DNA from 3 places in the Lysinibacillus sp. ACHW1.5 genome. Region 3 is predicted to be linked to each of the others. Evidence: a T-box and tRNA genes for the amino acid it is inferred to sense, from the RefSeq annotation. Region 3 holds a T-box; the other regions hold tRNA genes.
The links. The T-box of region 3 lies ahead of L6W14_RS15775 (valine--tRNA ligase). A T-box ahead of a tRNA ligase gene usually reads a tRNA of that ligase, here a tRNA-Val.
Positions count from the first base shown of each region.

Region 1 (4,956 bases), 670 kb from region 3:
TTCTACAACCTTTCATTAAACCCTTATTGGATAACAGCTTGTGTAAAAACTTGTGTAAAATAAATCTGATTATGTGTAAAATTTGTGTAAAACAAAATCATTTCTTATCGTTTTATATCGTATTCTCAGGAAATGTAAAAAGCTCATAAACCTGTCATATCAAGGTTTATGAGCTCTCTTAATTTTTTAATCGTAACGTATATTAAACTAAAGATACCGGTGGTCGGGGTCGAACCGACACTCCAAAGGAACACGATTTTGAGTCGTGCGCGTCTGCCAATTCCGCCACACCGGCATAATGGAGATAAAAAAAATCGGATAAACCGATTAACAGTTGAAATATGGAGGCGGCAACCGGATTTGAACCGGTGATAAGGGTGTTGCAGACCCGTGCCTTACCACTTGGCTATGCCGCCGTCATACTTGGAGCGGAAGACGAGGTTCGAACTCGCGACCCCCACCTTGGCAAGGTGGTGTTCTACCACTGAACTACTTCCGCAAAAATGGCTGGGGTACTAGGATTCGAACCTAGGCATGACGGAATCAAAATCCGTTGCCTTACCGCTTGGCTATACCCCAACAATGGGGCGACTGATGGGAATCGAACCCACGAATGCCGGAACCACAATCCGGTGCGTTAACCACTTCGCCACAATCGCCATTGTATTATGATGTTTATTAATTTTATATGAGATGGGGCGACTGATGGGAATCGAACCCACGAATGCCGGAACCACAATCCGGTGCGTTAACCACTTCGCCACAATCGCCATAAAATTAATTGGCAGGGGCAGTAGGAATCGAACCCACACCAAAGGTTTTGGAGACCTCTATTCTACCGTTGAACTATGCCCCTAAAAAAATAAAACTGGTGGAGGGGGACGGATTCGAACCGCCGAACCCTAAGGAGCGGATTTACAGTCCGCCGCGTTTAGCCACTTCGCTACCCCTCCGGGAAAATCTGGTGCCGGCTATAGGAATCGAACCCACGACCTACTGATTACAAGTCAGTTGCTCTACCTGCTGAGCTAAACCGGCAAAAAAACAGGATGGGTCAGGACGGAATCGAACCGCCGACACTTAGAGCTTCAATCTAATGCTCTACCAACTGAGCTACTGACCCATATTTTAAAATAAATGGCGGTCCCGACCGGGATCGAACCGGCGATCTCCTGCGTGACAGGCAGGCATGTTAACCGCTACACCACGGGACCATTTGGTTGCGGGGGCTGGATTTGAACCAACGACCTTCGGGTTATGAGCCCGACGAGCTACCACTGCTCCACCCCGCGATAATACTATAATGTTGTAAAAATAATGGTGGAGGATGACGGGCTCGAACCGCCGACCCTCTGCTTGTAAGGCAGATGCTCTCCCAGCTGAGCTAATCCTCCATCTGGGTATTGAAATGGTGACCCCTACGGGATTCGAACCCGTGTTACCGCCGTGAAAGGGCGGTGTCTTAACCACTTGACCAAGGGGCCATCGTTTGGAACACATCAAAGTGCTGGCGGAGAGTAAGGGATTTGAACCCTTGAGACAGTGTTAACCGCCTACACGATTTCCAATCGTGCTCCTTCGGCCACTCGGACAACTCTCCAAGAATGGCTCCGAAGGCAGGACTCGAACCTGCGACAACCTGATTAACAGTCAGGTGCTACTACCAACTGAGCTACTTCGGAATAATTTTAGTATATAGCCTAGCGACGTCCTACTCTCACAGGGGGAAGCCCCCAACTACCATCGGCGCTAAAGAGCTTAACTTCCGTGTTCGGTATGGGAACGGGTGTGACCTCTTTGCCATCATCACTAGACTATTATCGACCTTCCATACACGGATTATTGGTGTATCTAGAAGCTCTCTTTTTAGAAAGATTTGCTCTTTCAAAACTGGATAAACGGCACATTGAATGTTTCAAACGTTTTTGGTTAAGTCCTCGATCGATTAGTATTCGTCAGCTCCATGTGTCACCACACTTCCACCTCGAACCTATCTACCTCATCGTCTTTGAGGGATCTTACTTACTTGCGTAATGGGAAATCTCATCTTGAGGGGGGCTTCATGCTTAGATGCTTTCAGCACTTATCCCGTCCACACATAGCTACCCAGCGATGCCTTTGGCAAGACAACTGGTACACCAGCGGTGTGTCCATCCCGGTCCTCTCGTACTAAGGACAGCTCCTCTCAAATTTCCTACGCCCACGACGGATAGGGACCGAACTGTCTCACGACGTTCTGAACCCAGCTCGCGTACCGCTTTAATGGGCGAACAGCCCAACCCTTGGGACCGACTACAGCCCCAGGATGCGATGAGCCGACATCGAGGTGCCAAACCTCCCCGTCGATGTGGACTCTTGGGGGAGATAAGCCTGTTATCCCCGGGGTAGCTTTTATCCGTTGAGCGATGGCCCTTCCATGCGGAACCACCGGATCACTAAGCCCGTCTTTCGACCCTGCTCGACTTGTAGGTCTCGCAGTCAAGCTCCCTTGTGCCTTTACACTCTACGAATGATTTCCAACCATTCTGAGGGAACCTTTGGGCGCCTCCGTTACCTTTTAGGAGGCGACCGCCCCAGTCAAACTGTCCGCCTGACACTGTCTCCTGCCCCGCTAAGGGGCATGGGTTAGAATTTCAATACAACCAGGGTAGTATCCCACCGACGCCTCCTTCGAAGCTGGCGCTCCGAGATCTCTGGCTCCTACCTATCCTGTACAAGTTGTACCAAAATTCAATATCAGGCTACAGTAAAGCTCCACGGGGTCTTTCCGTCCTGTCGCGGGTAACCTGCATCTTCACAGGTACTATAATTTCACCGAGTCTCTCGTTGAGACAGTGCCCAGATCGTTACGCCTTTCGTGCGGGTCGGAACTTACCCGACAAGGAATTTCGCTACCTTAGGACCGTTATAGTTACGGCCGCCGTTTACTGGGGCTTCAATTCGCAGCTTCGCTTGCGCTAACCACTCCTCTTAACCTTCCAGCACCGGGCAGGCGTCAGCCCCTATACGTCACCTTACGGTTTTGCAGAGACCTGTGTTTTTGCTAAACAGTCGCCTGGGCCTATTCACTGCGGCTCTCATGCGCTTGCACGCTCAAGAGCACCCCTTCTCCCGAAGTTACGGGGTCATTTTGCCGAGTTCCTTAACGAGAGTTCTCTCGCACACCTTAGGATTCTCTCCTCGACTACCTGTGTCGGTTTGCGGTACGGGCACCTCTCACCTCGATAGAGGCTTTTCTTGGCAGTGTGAAATCAGGAACTTCGTCCATACGGACTCGCCATCACAGCTCAACGTTACAGTGTGCGGATTTGCCTACACACACGCCTTACTGCTTGGACGCGCACAACCAACGGCGCGCTTACCCTATCCTACTGCGTCCCCCCATTTCTCAAACGGTGAGGAGGTGGTACAGGAATATCAACCTGTTGTCCATCGCCTACGCCTATCGGCCTCGGCTTAGGTCCCGACTAACCCTGAGCGGACGAGCCTTCCTCAGGAAACCTTAGTCATACGGTGGACGGGATTCTCACCCGTCTTTCGCTACTCATACCGGCATTCTCACTTCTAAGCGCTCCACCAGTCCTTCCGATCTGACTTCAACGCACTTAGAACGCTCTCCTACCACTGACATCGTAGATGTCAATCCACAGCTTCGGTGAATCGTTTAGCCCCGATACATTTTCGGCGCAGCGTCACTCGACCAGTGAGCTATTACGCACTCTTTAAATGATGGCTGCTTCTAAGCCAACATCCTGGTTGTCTGTGCAACGCCACATCCTTTTCCACTTAACGATTACTTTGGGACCTTAGCTGGTGGTCTGGGCTGTTTCCCTTTTGACTACGGATCTTATCACTCGCAGTCTGACTCCCGTGTATAAATATCTGGCATTCGGAGTTTGTCTGAATTCGGTAAACCGGGATGGCCCCCTAGTCCAAACAGTGCTCTACCTCCAGTATTCTCATCACGAGGCTAGCCCTAAAGCTATTTCGGAGAGAACCAGCTATCTCCAAGTTCGATTGGAATTTCTCCGCTACCCACACCTCATCCCCGCACTTTTCAACGTGCGTGGGTTCGGGCCTCCAGTAAGTGTTACCTCACCTTCACCCTGGACATGGGTAGATCACCTGGTTTCGGGTCTACGACCACGTACTACTTCGCCCTATTCAGACTCGCTTTCGCTGCGGCTCCGCCTTCTAAAGCTTAACCTTGCACGTAATCGTAACTCGCCGGTTCATTCTACAAAAGGCACGCTATCACCCATTAACGGGCTCTAACTACTTGTAGGCACACGGTTTCAGGATCTCTTTCACTCCCCTTCCGGGGTGCTTTTCACCTTTCCCTCACGGTACTGGTTCACTATCGGTCACTAGGTAGTATTTAGCCTTGGGAGATGGTCCTCCCGGATTCCGACGGAATTTCACGTGTTCCGCCGTACTCAGGATCCACTCAGGAGAGAACGAACTTTCGACTACAGGGCTTTTACCTGCTCTGGCGGACCTTTCCAAGTCGCTTCATCTAACTCGCTCTTTTGTAACTCCGTATAGAGTGTCCTACAACCCCAAGAGGCAAGCCTCTTGGTTTGGGCTCTTCCCGTTTCGCTCGCCGCTACTCAGGGAATCGATTTTTCTTTCTCTTCCTCCAGGTACTTAGATGTTTCAGTTCCCTGGGTCTGCCTTCAAGACGCTATGTATTCACGTCAAGATACTACGCGATTAAACGTAGTGGGTTCCCCCATTCGGAAATCTCCGGATCAAAGCTCACTTACAGCTCCCCGAAGCATATCGGTGTTAGTGCCGTCCTTCTTCGGCTCCTAGTGCCAAGGCATTCGCCGTGCGCCCTTAATAACTTAACCAAGTTATTAAGCCTATAAAAAACTTAAAAAATAAATGTGTTTGTTACAATTTCAATGTCGTTTTATCCAGTTTTCAAAGAACAAGTTTTGAAGTGTTTCATTC
Region 1 covers NZ_CP091777.1:3,835,823-3,840,778, forward strand. The annotation lists tRNA gene L6W14_RS19275 (tRNA-Leu) at 215-295, opposite strand; tRNA gene L6W14_RS19280 (tRNA-Cys) at 343-416, opposite strand; tRNA gene L6W14_RS19285 (tRNA-Gly) at 425-499, opposite strand; tRNA gene L6W14_RS19290 (tRNA-Gln) at 505-579, opposite strand; tRNA gene L6W14_RS19295 (tRNA-His) at 584-659, opposite strand; tRNA gene L6W14_RS19300 (tRNA-His) at 695-770, opposite strand; tRNA gene L6W14_RS19305 (tRNA-Trp) at 783-856, opposite strand; tRNA gene L6W14_RS19310 (tRNA-Tyr) at 870-953, opposite strand; tRNA gene L6W14_RS19315 (tRNA-Thr) at 963-1,038, opposite strand; tRNA gene L6W14_RS19320 (tRNA-Phe) at 1,051-1,123, opposite strand; tRNA gene L6W14_RS19325 (tRNA-Asp) at 1,139-1,214, opposite strand; tRNA gene L6W14_RS19330 (tRNA-Met) at 1,218-1,292, opposite strand; tRNA gene L6W14_RS19335 (tRNA-Val) at 1,319-1,394, opposite strand; tRNA gene L6W14_RS19340 (tRNA-Glu) at 1,410-1,484, opposite strand; tRNA gene L6W14_RS19345 (tRNA-Ser) at 1,509-1,600, opposite strand; tRNA gene L6W14_RS19350 (tRNA-Asn) at 1,606-1,682, opposite strand; rRNA gene rrf (5S ribosomal RNA) at 1,699-1,814, opposite strand; rRNA gene L6W14_RS19360 (23S ribosomal RNA) at 1,926-4,853, opposite strand.
Region 1: it has a tRNA-Val gene. The T-box ahead of L6W14_RS15775 (valine--tRNA ligase) is inferred to sense a tRNA for this amino acid. The anticodon was not compared.

Region 2 (4,956 bases), 1.6 Mb from region 3:
TAGTCGAAAGTTCGTTCTCTCCTGAGTGGATCCTGAGTACGGCGGAACACGTGAAATTCCGTCGGAATCCGGGAGGACCATCTCCCAAGGCTAAATACTACCTAGTGACCGATAGTGAACCAGTACCGTGAGGGAAAGGTGAAAAGCACCCCGGAAGGGGAGTGAAAGAGATCCTGAAACCGTGTGCCTACAAGTAGTTAGAGCCCGTTAATGGGTGATAGCGTGCCTTTTGTAGAATGAACCGGCGAGTTACGATTACGTGCAAGGTTAAGCTTTAGAAGGCGGAGCCGCAGCGAAAGCGAGTCTGAATAGGGCGAAGTAGTACGTGGTCGTAGACCCGAAACCAGGTGATCTACCCATGTCCAGGGTGAAGGTGAGGTAACACTTACTGGAGGCCCGAACCCACGCACGTTGAAAAGTGCGGGGATGAGGTGTGGGTAGCGGAGAAATTCCAATCGAACTTGGAGATAGCTGGTTCTCTCCGAAATAGCTTTAGGGCTAGCCTCGTGATGAGAATACTGGAGGTAGAGCACTGTTTGGACTAGGGGGCCATCCCGGTTTACCGAATTCAGACAAACTCCGAATGCCAGATATTTATACACGGGAGTCAGACTGCGAGTGATAAGATCCGTAGTCAAAAGGGAAACAGCCCAGACCACCAGCTAAGGTCCCAAAGTAATCGTTAAGTGGAAAAGGATGTGGCGTTGCACAGACAACCAGGATGTTGGCTTAGAAGCAGCCATCATTTAAAGAGTGCGTAATAGCTCACTGGTCGAGTGACGCTGCGCCGAAAATGTATCGGGGCTAAACGATTCACCGAAGCTGTGGATTGACATCTACGATGTCAGTGGTAGGAGAGCGTTCTAAGTGCGTTGAAGTCAGATCGGAAGGACTGGTGGAGCGCTTAGAAGTGAGAATGCCGGTATGAGTAGCGAAAGACGGGTGAGAATCCCGTCCACCGTATGACTAAGGTTTCCTGAGGAAGGCTCGTCCGCTCAGGGTTAGTCGGGACCTAAGCCGAGGCCGATAGGCGTAGGCGATGGACAACAGGTTGATATTCCTGTACCACCTCCTCACCGTTTGAGAAATGGGGGGACGCAGTAGGATAGGGTAAGCGCGCCGTTGGTTGTGCGCGTCCAAGCAGTAAGGCGTGTGTGTAGGCAAATCCGCACACTGTAACGTTGAGCTGTGATGGCGAGTCCGTATGGACGAAGTTCCTGATTTCACACTGCCAAGAAAAGCCTCTATCGAGGTGAGAGGTGCCCGTACCGCAAACCGACACAGGTAGTCGAGGAGAGAATCCTAAGGTGTGCGAGAGAACTCTCGTTAAGGAACTCGGCAAAATGACCCCGTAACTTCGGGAGAAGGGGTGCTCTTGAGCGTGCAAGCGCATGAGAGCCGCAGTGAATAGGCCCAGGCGACTGTTTAGCAAAAACACAGGTCTCTGCAAAACCGTAAGGTGACGTATAGGGGCTGACGCCTGCCCGGTGCTGGAAGGTTAAGAGGAGTGGTTAGCGCAAGCGAAGCTGCGAATTGAAGCCCCAGTAAACGGCGGCCGTAACTATAACGGTCCTAAGGTAGCGAAATTCCTTGTCGGGTAAGTTCCGACCCGCACGAAAGGCGTAACGATCTGGGCACTGTCTCAACGAGAGACTCGGTGAAATTATAGTACCTGTGAAGATGCAGGTTACCCGCGACAGGACGGAAAGACCCCGTGGAGCTTTACTGTAGCCTGATATTGAATTTTGGTACAACTTGTACAGGATAGGTAGGAGCCAGAGATCTCGGAGCGCCAGCTTCGAAGGAGGCGTCGGTGGGATACTACCCTGGTTGTATTGAAATTCTAACCCATGCCCCTTAGCGGGGCAGGAGACAGTGTCAGGCGGACAGTTTGACTGGGGCGGTCGCCTCCTAAAAGGTAACGGAGGCGCCCAAAGGTTCCCTCAGAATGGTTGGAAATCATTCGTAGAGTGTAAAGGCACAAGGGAGCTTGACTGCGAGACCTACAAGTCGAGCAGGGTCGAAAGACGGGCTTAGTGATCCGGTGGTTCCGCATGGAAGGGCCATCGCTCAACGGATAAAAGCTACCCCGGGGATAACAGGCTTATCTCCCCCAAGAGTCCACATCGACGGGGAGGTTTGGCACCTCGATGTCGGCTCATCGCATCCTGGGGCTGTAGTCGGTCCCAAGGGTTGGGCTGTTCGCCCATTAAAGCGGTACGCGAGCTGGGTTCAGAACGTCGTGAGACAGTTCGGTCCCTATCCGTCGTGGGCGTAGGAAATTTGAGAGGAGCTGTCCTTAGTACGAGAGGACCGGGATGGACACACCGCTGGTGTACCAGTTGTCTTGCCAAAGGCATCGCTGGGTAGCTATGTGTGGACGGGATAAGTGCTGAAAGCATCTAAGCATGAAGCCCCCCTCAAGATGAGATTTCCCATTACGCAAGTAAGTAAGATCCCTCAAAGACGATGAGGTAGATAGGTTCGAGGTGGAAGTATGGTGACACATGGAGCTGACGAATACTAATCGATCGAGGACTTAACCAAAAACGTTTGAAGCATTCAATGTATCGTTTATCTAGTTTTGAAAGAACAAGTCTTTCAGCTGAATAAGTGAAGTGATGATGGCAAAGAGGTCACACCCGTTCCCATACCGAACACGGAAGTTAAGCTCTTTAGCGCCGATGGTAGTTGGGGGCTTCCCCCTGTGAGAGTAGGACGTCGCTTCGCTTATTTTTTGTGGAGGATTAGCTCAGCTGGGAGAGCACCTGCCTTACAAGCAGGGGGTCGGCGGTTCGAGCCCGTCATCCTCCACCATTTTGGTCCCGTGGTGTAGCGGTTAACATGCCTGCCTGTCACGCAGGAGATCGCCGGTTCGATCCCGGTCGGGACCGCCATTATTATTGCCGGTGTAGCTCAGTTGGTAGAGCAACTGACTTGTAATCAGTAGGTCGTGGGTTCGACTCCTATCGCCGGCACCATTCCCTTGGAGGGGTAGCGAAGTGGCTAAACGCGGCGGACTGTAAATCCGCTCCTTAGGGTTCGGCGGTTCGAATCCGTCCCCCTCCACCATTTTAGGGGCATAGTTCAACGGTAGAATAGAGGTCTCCAAAACCTTTGGTGTGGGTTCGATTCCTACTGCCCCTGCCAGGTATTGAGGTACTCGTTCATAATACAGCTAATATAATCTATATAGTGGCGATTGTGGCGAAGTGGTTAACGCATCGGATTGTGGTTCCGACATTCGTGGGTTCGATTCCCATCAGTCGCCCCATTTTAAAATTGGGGTATAGCCAAGCGGTAAGGCAACGGATTTTGATTCCGTCATGCCTAGGTTCGAATCCTAGTACCCCAGCCATTTTTAATTTCACGAGCCATTAGCTCAGTTGGTAGAGCATCTGACTTTTAATCAGAGGGTCGAAGGTTCGAGTCCTTCATGGCTCATCATTTTTTAATTAACATGCGCCCGTAGCTCAATTGGATAGAGCGTCTGACTACGGATCAGAAGGTTATGGGTTCGACTCCTGTCGGGCGCGCCAATAAAATCATGTTTACGGAATGTAGCTCAGCTTGGTAGAGCACTTGGTTTGGGACCAAGGGGTCGTAGGTTCGAATCCTGTCATTCCGACCATCTTTCATGTTAAATGGGGCCTTAGCTCAGCTGGGAGAGCGCCTGCCTTGCACGCAGGAGGTCAGCGGTTCGATCCCGCTAGGCTCCACCATTGTAATATTTTTGGAGGTATACCCAAGTCTGGCTGAAGGGATCGGTCTTGAAAACCGACAGGCGGGTAACACCGCGCGGGGGTTCGAATCCCTCTACCTCCTCCATTTTTCGGGTCAGTAGCTCAGTTGGTAGAGCATTAGATTGAAGCTCTAAGTGTCGGCGGTTCGATTCCGTCCTGACCCACCATTATTGCGGGTGTAGTTTAATGGTAAAACCTCAGCCTTCCAAGCTGATGTCGTGAGTTCGATTCTCATCACCCGCTCCAAAATGGGCCTATAGCTCAGCTGGTTAGAGCGCACGCCTGATAAGCGTGAGGTCGATGGTTCGAGTCCATTTAGGCCCATCATTATTCCGAAGTAGCTCAGTTGGTAGTAGCACCTGACTGTTAATCAGGTTGTCGCAGGTTCGAGTCCTGCCTTCGGAGCCACGGCCCGTTGGTCAAGTGGTTAAGACACCGCCCTTTCACGGCGGTAACACGGGTTCGAATCCCGTACGGGTCATCAAGCATGTAGCACAGATGTGTGTTACATGCTTTTTTCTATTCTCCTTTTTGTTAATCGATAAAAGATAATGCAATAGCAGAAAAAGACCTATTGGCAAGGTGAAGGACTAAATTTCATTCCCCTAGCATCTTTCTATGGGCTTCCAATAAACCGCTTTACTTACCACGTACACTTCATGGTCAACATTTTTGTGAAGGCGCTTGACTTCTCTAGTATAGCGATACAGGCGCAATCCTGCCCAGAGAATTAGTGAAACTGGTTCTGCTCTATGCGAAAGCGAAGTACTAGCAGCAAGTAAGTAGCTCAGAGCGATTAGTCTTTCCATCATTTATAAAAATTCTATTGATTTCTTTGTTCTGCAATCCCCTGAAAAAGGCTACATGACTACTGTAGCCTTTTTATAATAATTAAAATCTTTCTCCCTTACATTCTCTTACGAAAAAGAGTCTATAGAGTAAATTTGAACAAACTATTTCATATATAAAATATGTATGTTTTTTCGATTACTATTTTCATGGTGCTTGTTGTTTTGTTCCTCTAATATGAGGATAAGTGGAGGAATCGATATGAATATACAGGAGATACAGCAATTTTTAAATCTATATCAGACAGAACAAAATGAATCAGAACTTTGGTTAAAGAATAGATTACAGGCAGTTAAGGATGCAGGTGAATATCATCCAACAACAGAGGAGCTAGTTTTTGGTGCACGGGTGGCATGGCGAAATA
Region 2 covers NZ_CP091777.1:254,895-259,850, forward strand. The annotation lists rRNA gene L6W14_RS01185 (23S ribosomal RNA) at 1-2,547, shown strand, start outside; rRNA gene rrf (5S ribosomal RNA) at 2,615-2,730, shown strand; tRNA gene L6W14_RS01195 (tRNA-Val) at 2,742-2,817, shown strand; tRNA gene L6W14_RS01200 (tRNA-Asp) at 2,822-2,897, shown strand; tRNA gene L6W14_RS01205 (tRNA-Thr) at 2,906-2,981, shown strand; tRNA gene L6W14_RS01210 (tRNA-Tyr) at 2,989-3,072, shown strand; tRNA gene L6W14_RS01215 (tRNA-Trp) at 3,077-3,150, shown strand; tRNA gene L6W14_RS01220 (tRNA-His) at 3,199-3,274, shown strand; tRNA gene L6W14_RS01225 (tRNA-Gln) at 3,284-3,358, shown strand; tRNA gene L6W14_RS01230 (tRNA-Lys) at 3,372-3,444, shown strand; tRNA gene L6W14_RS01235 (tRNA-Arg) at 3,463-3,539, shown strand; tRNA gene L6W14_RS01240 (tRNA-Pro) at 3,555-3,631, shown strand; tRNA gene L6W14_RS01245 (tRNA-Ala) at 3,647-3,722, shown strand; tRNA gene L6W14_RS01250 (tRNA-Ser) at 3,736-3,828, shown strand; tRNA gene L6W14_RS01255 (tRNA-Phe) at 3,835-3,910, shown strand; tRNA gene L6W14_RS01260 (tRNA-Gly) at 3,916-3,989, shown strand; tRNA gene L6W14_RS01265 (tRNA-Ile) at 3,994-4,067, shown strand; tRNA gene L6W14_RS01270 (tRNA-Asn) at 4,075-4,151, shown strand; tRNA gene L6W14_RS01275 (tRNA-Glu) at 4,153-4,224, shown strand; gene L6W14_RS01280 (nitric oxide synthase oxygenase) at 4,794-4,956, shown strand, end outside.
Region 2: it has a tRNA-Val gene. The T-box ahead of L6W14_RS15775 (valine--tRNA ligase) is inferred to sense a tRNA for this amino acid. The anticodon was not compared.

Region 3 (4,956 bases):
AGTTAGCTGCGGTAATTGTGGAGCCAGTAGCAGGAAATATGGGTGTTGTACCTCCACAACCAGGTTTCCTAGAAGGTTTGCGTGCACTTACTGCAGAGCACGGTGCATTATTAATCTTTGACGAAGTTATGACAGGTTTCCGCGTTGATTATGGCTGCGCACAAGGATATTTTGGGGTAACGCCTGATATGACTACTTTAGGTAAAGTAATCGGAGGTGGTCTCCCTGTAGGCGCATTCGCTGGGAAAAAAGAAATTATGGAGCAAGTAGCACCCGCTGGACCAATTTATCAAGCAGGAACATTATCAGGGAATCCGCTAGCGATGACAGCCGGTTATGAAACGTTATCACGTTTAGACCATGGTACGTATGATTACTTTAAAAAATTAGGAGATCAGCTTGAGGCTGGTTTCCGTGAAGCAGCAACTAAATATAATATCCCGCACACTGTTAATCGTGCAGGCTCTATGATTGGCTTCTTCTTCACGAATGAAGATGTCGTTGATTTTGCTACTGCTAAGACATCAGATTTACAATTATTCGCTGAATATTTCCGTCTAATGGCAGAGGAAGGTATTTTCTTACCTCCTTCTCAATTCGAGGGACTATTCATCTCAACAGCTCACACGGAAGAGCACATTGCGACAACAGTGGCAGCATTCCATAAAGTATTTGCACAGTTAGCGCAATAAAATTTGATAGAGCATGCTAGAGTTTTTTCTAGCGTGCTCTTCTGCTGTTAAAAAACAAAACCATCACGAGAATTTTTGCGAAAGGTGAAAATGTTTCCGTTGTAGGCTACTTGCTTTCCTGTGGCCTCATCTCTTTAGCTATCCCACGGGAGTCAAGCACCTTCCGCTCCACCTCATAAATTTTCTTTATAGCAAAGGTTTTCAAATAAAGTGAAAGTGTTCACTACTCATTTTATGGAGAGGTGTTGTCACTCACGAACGCCCCCTGGATAGGACGCTGGCGGAAAGGAAATCAACCCTCGCCTTGTAAATTGCTTTATATCCCATTGACATTACCTTTTTTAATGGATTAAGCAGTAGGCATTATAGTGCTTGAGGAATACATGAGCAAAAAGGAATAATAGCATATATTTACTAGTAAGTAAGCTCAACTATACTGGATGAAGGACCTGCTTTTGTCAAAATTACATCTTTCAGCATAGCCAAATTGTGGGCGATATCGTTTATAATATAGCTATTCATAAAAGAAAGTAGTGAATTGATATGGCAACAGGCACACACACGGTCGAGGTACCCGTAGGGATTGAACATGTATGGGATTTCGTTAGTGATATGGAAAAATGGGCAAAGCTTGTCCCTGGTTATAATGCACATGAAATGATTGATGAGAAACACTCCACTTGGACTTTTAAAGGCAATGTTGGCGTTCTGAAAAAAACAGTTGAAGTAGAAATTACAATCTTAGAATGGTTAGCACCATCAAAAGTTACATTTGAATTAAAGGGTCTTTCTGATAACTTCACAGGAAATGGCTATTTCCTCGCAGAAAGTATTGACGCTGAAAATACTAAAATGACAGGATTCTTAGAAGTCATTGCGGGCGGGTTAGCTGGCCCTGTTCTAAATCCGATTTTTAAACCGATCGTTCCAAAGGCAACACAAATGCTAACAGATCGTGTAGCTAATAAAATTAAATTAGTAAATGTTTAATGATACGAACAACCATGGGAATGGCATGCTAGACTAATACTTCTAGCATGCCATTTTTTTAGTAGTATCTATTTTTAACTATGTTCAAATGGCAACACCCTAGCATACTATCCTTCGAATCGTCATATGATGCAAAGGGAGGGATTATTATCGAACACAAAACTTGGAATATGCGCGAAACATTTTGTTTTCCTGGATATGGCTGCCCAACTGAAATAGCAGCTGTTCAAATTAAGCCACAGTGGCAGGCAATGCAGTTAGAGGATTCTTTGCGACTTATGGGCATCTATCATATCACCGCACACGTTCGCTTTGATTTTCAAGATATGCAAGCATTTGCAGAAAATGAAGACTTAATTACAATTGATGCCCTTGATATTCAAGGAGATACTGGTTATTTTGAGTATGCCGTTCCTTTACATGTGGATTTACCAAAGGAATCCGATGTCAAAGATTTAATGGTCAAGGATATTCGCCCTAGTCTGACAAATCAGATGTGTCAGCTTGAGTGGACAGTCACAAGTGCTTTCAATGAATATGAACCTGTTGTTGAAAAAGATGTGTTAGACAATCCGCACCTATCAACACATGCTTTCGAACAAGAGGAGACATTAGCTGCAATTGAAGAAAGTGTTCAAGTGAAACAACCTGCCGCAGTAGCAGCAGCTTCACGCCAAGAGAATTCTACAACAGTTGAGCAAAAAGCTGTATTAAGAGAATCCTCAAGCCATATTGTTGTACGCGAATCCAGTACTTGGCATGAAGTGCCTTCTATGATTTGGGATCTAACAGAAGAATATACACCGCTTAAAGTTCGTGTTTCAAATGATATCTTTCAAAAGTAAATAGCAGAGAAGTAGCAGGAGTAATAAGAAGACTAAATCACCTGATGTTGGCACAATAATGACACGGATAAACTGAAAAGCACAAATCGGCACGATGATGGTTCTGCAATAAAAACGAACTTGTCGTAGCCAAGGTGGTAAAAGCCAAGGGTTATACTTGCGTCGTCGCATTTGAATTGTCACTTCCTTTTCTATTTACTTTCCTCTTACTAAAAGATGACTAAATAACTTGAAAAATGACTCGATCCTGCGGTACAATAAGGAAAATCAAATACAGATGCTATGATAGGGAAGAGTAAATTTTGACTACATTTTCAGAGAGGAAACGGTAGCTGAGAAGTTTCTATTTGTACGAAATTGAAGGTAGCCCTTGAGCAGCTTTAGTGAACTAAAAGTAGTTAAAGCCGGTTAAACACCGTTACCGAATTGAGAGCCAGTAGAATAGGCTGAGAAAATATGTTTTTTAACATTTATCTTAACCCTGCTGGAATTAAAGGTGGTACCGCGAACTAAAACTCCTTCGTCCTTTTAGACGAGAGGAGTTTTTTTATTGGGTAAAAAAATAAATAGTTTTCTTTACCAACAATTTTCAAACAATAGGAGGAGTCAATATGACAGAAAACATTTCAATGCCAACTAAATATGACCCACAGTCCATTGAAGCTGGTCGCTATGAATGGTGGTTACAAGGGAAGTTTTTCGAGGCACAGCCTGAAAGTGGGAAAAAGCCCTATTCAATCGTTATTCCACCACCAAACGTAACAGGTAAATTACACCTTGGTCATGCTTGGGATACAACACTACAAGATATCCTCATTCGTATGAAACGCATGCAAGGCTATGATGCCCTATGGTTACCAGGTATGGACCATGCTGGTATAGCAACACAGGCAAAAGTAGAAGCCAAGCTGCGTGAGGATAATATTACACGTTATGATTTAGGACGTGAAAAATTCCTCGAAAAAACATGGGAATGGAAAGAAGAGTATGCTGGACATATTCGTGATCAATGGGCAAAGCTTGGTCTTGGATTAGATTATACACGTGAACGTTTCACATTAGATAAAGGTCTTTCAGATGCGGTAAAAACAGTTTTTGTTCAGTTATATGAAAAAGGTTTAATTTATCGTGGTGAACGTATTATCAACTGGGACCCAGCAGCAAAAACAGCATTATCTGATATCGAGGTAATTTATCAGGATGTGCAAGGTGCCTTCTATCATATGAAATATCCATTAGCTGATGGCTCTGGCTATGTAGAAGTTGCTACAACACGTCCCGAAACAATGCTTGGTGACTCTGGGGTAGCTGTTCACCCGAACGATGAGCGTTATCAGCACTTAATTGGTAAAAACGTTATTTTACCGATTGTAGGTCGTGAAATTCCAATTGTTGCTGATGAGTACGTTGATATGGAATTTGGTACTGGGGTTGTAAAAATGACACCAGCCCATGATCCGAATGACTTTGAAGTTGGTAATCGTCATAATCTAGAGCGCATTCTAGTAATGAATGAAGACGGCACAATGAATGATCTTGCTGGCAAATATAAAGGAATGGATCGCTTCGAATGCCGCAAGCAAATTGTTGCTGATTTACAAGAAGCAGGTGTGTTAATTCGCATTGAAGAGCATATGCATTCAGTAGGACACTCTGAACGTTCTGGTGCTGTTGTTGAGCCATATCTTTCAGCACAATGGTTCGTTAAAATGCAACCACTTGCTGATGCTTCCCTAGAGCTGCAAAAGGACGAAGAAGGGAAAGTAAACTTTGTTCCTGCTCGTTTTGAAAACACATATTCCCGCTGGATGGAGAATATACGCGATTGGTGTATTTCTCGTCAATTATGGTGGGGCCATCAAATCCCAGCCTGGTACCATAATGAAACAGGCGAAATATACGTAGGTAAAGAAGCCCCAGCAGATGCAGAAAACTGGACGCAAGATGAAGATGTACTAGATACATGGTTCTCTTCAGCACTATGGCCGTTTTCTACTATGGGTTGGCCAGATGAAGCAAATGAAGAATATAAACGTTATTATCCAACAAATACATTAGTAACAGGCTATGATATTATTTTCTTCTGGGTTTCTCGAATGATTTTCCAAGGTCTTGAGTTTACAGATCAACGTCCATTTAAAGATGTGCTAATTCATGGTTTAGTACGTGATGGTGAAGGGCGTAAAATGAGTAAATCACTTGGCAATGGTGTTGATCCAATGGATGTCATTGAACAATACGGTGCAGATTCATTACGCTACTTCTTAGCTACTGGTTCATCACCTGGTCAAGATTTACGCTATACAACTGAAAAAGTTGAAGCAGTATGGAACTTTGCCAATAAGATTTGGAATGCATCACGTTTTGCGCTTATGAATATGGATGGTATGACATATGATGAGATCGATTTAACTGGTGAAAAATCAGTA
Region 3 covers NZ_CP091777.1:3,162,123-3,167,078, reverse strand. The annotation lists gene hemL (glutamate-1-semialdehyde 2,1-aminomutase) at 1-692, shown strand, start outside; gene L6W14_RS15790 (SRPBCC family protein) at 1,236-1,682, shown strand; gene L6W14_RS15785 (valyl-tRNA synthetase) at 1,763-2,527, shown strand; gene L6W14_RS15780 (hypothetical protein) at 2,504-2,698, opposite strand; T-box leader at 2,801-3,058, shown strand; gene L6W14_RS15775 (valine--tRNA ligase) at 3,139-4,956, shown strand, end outside.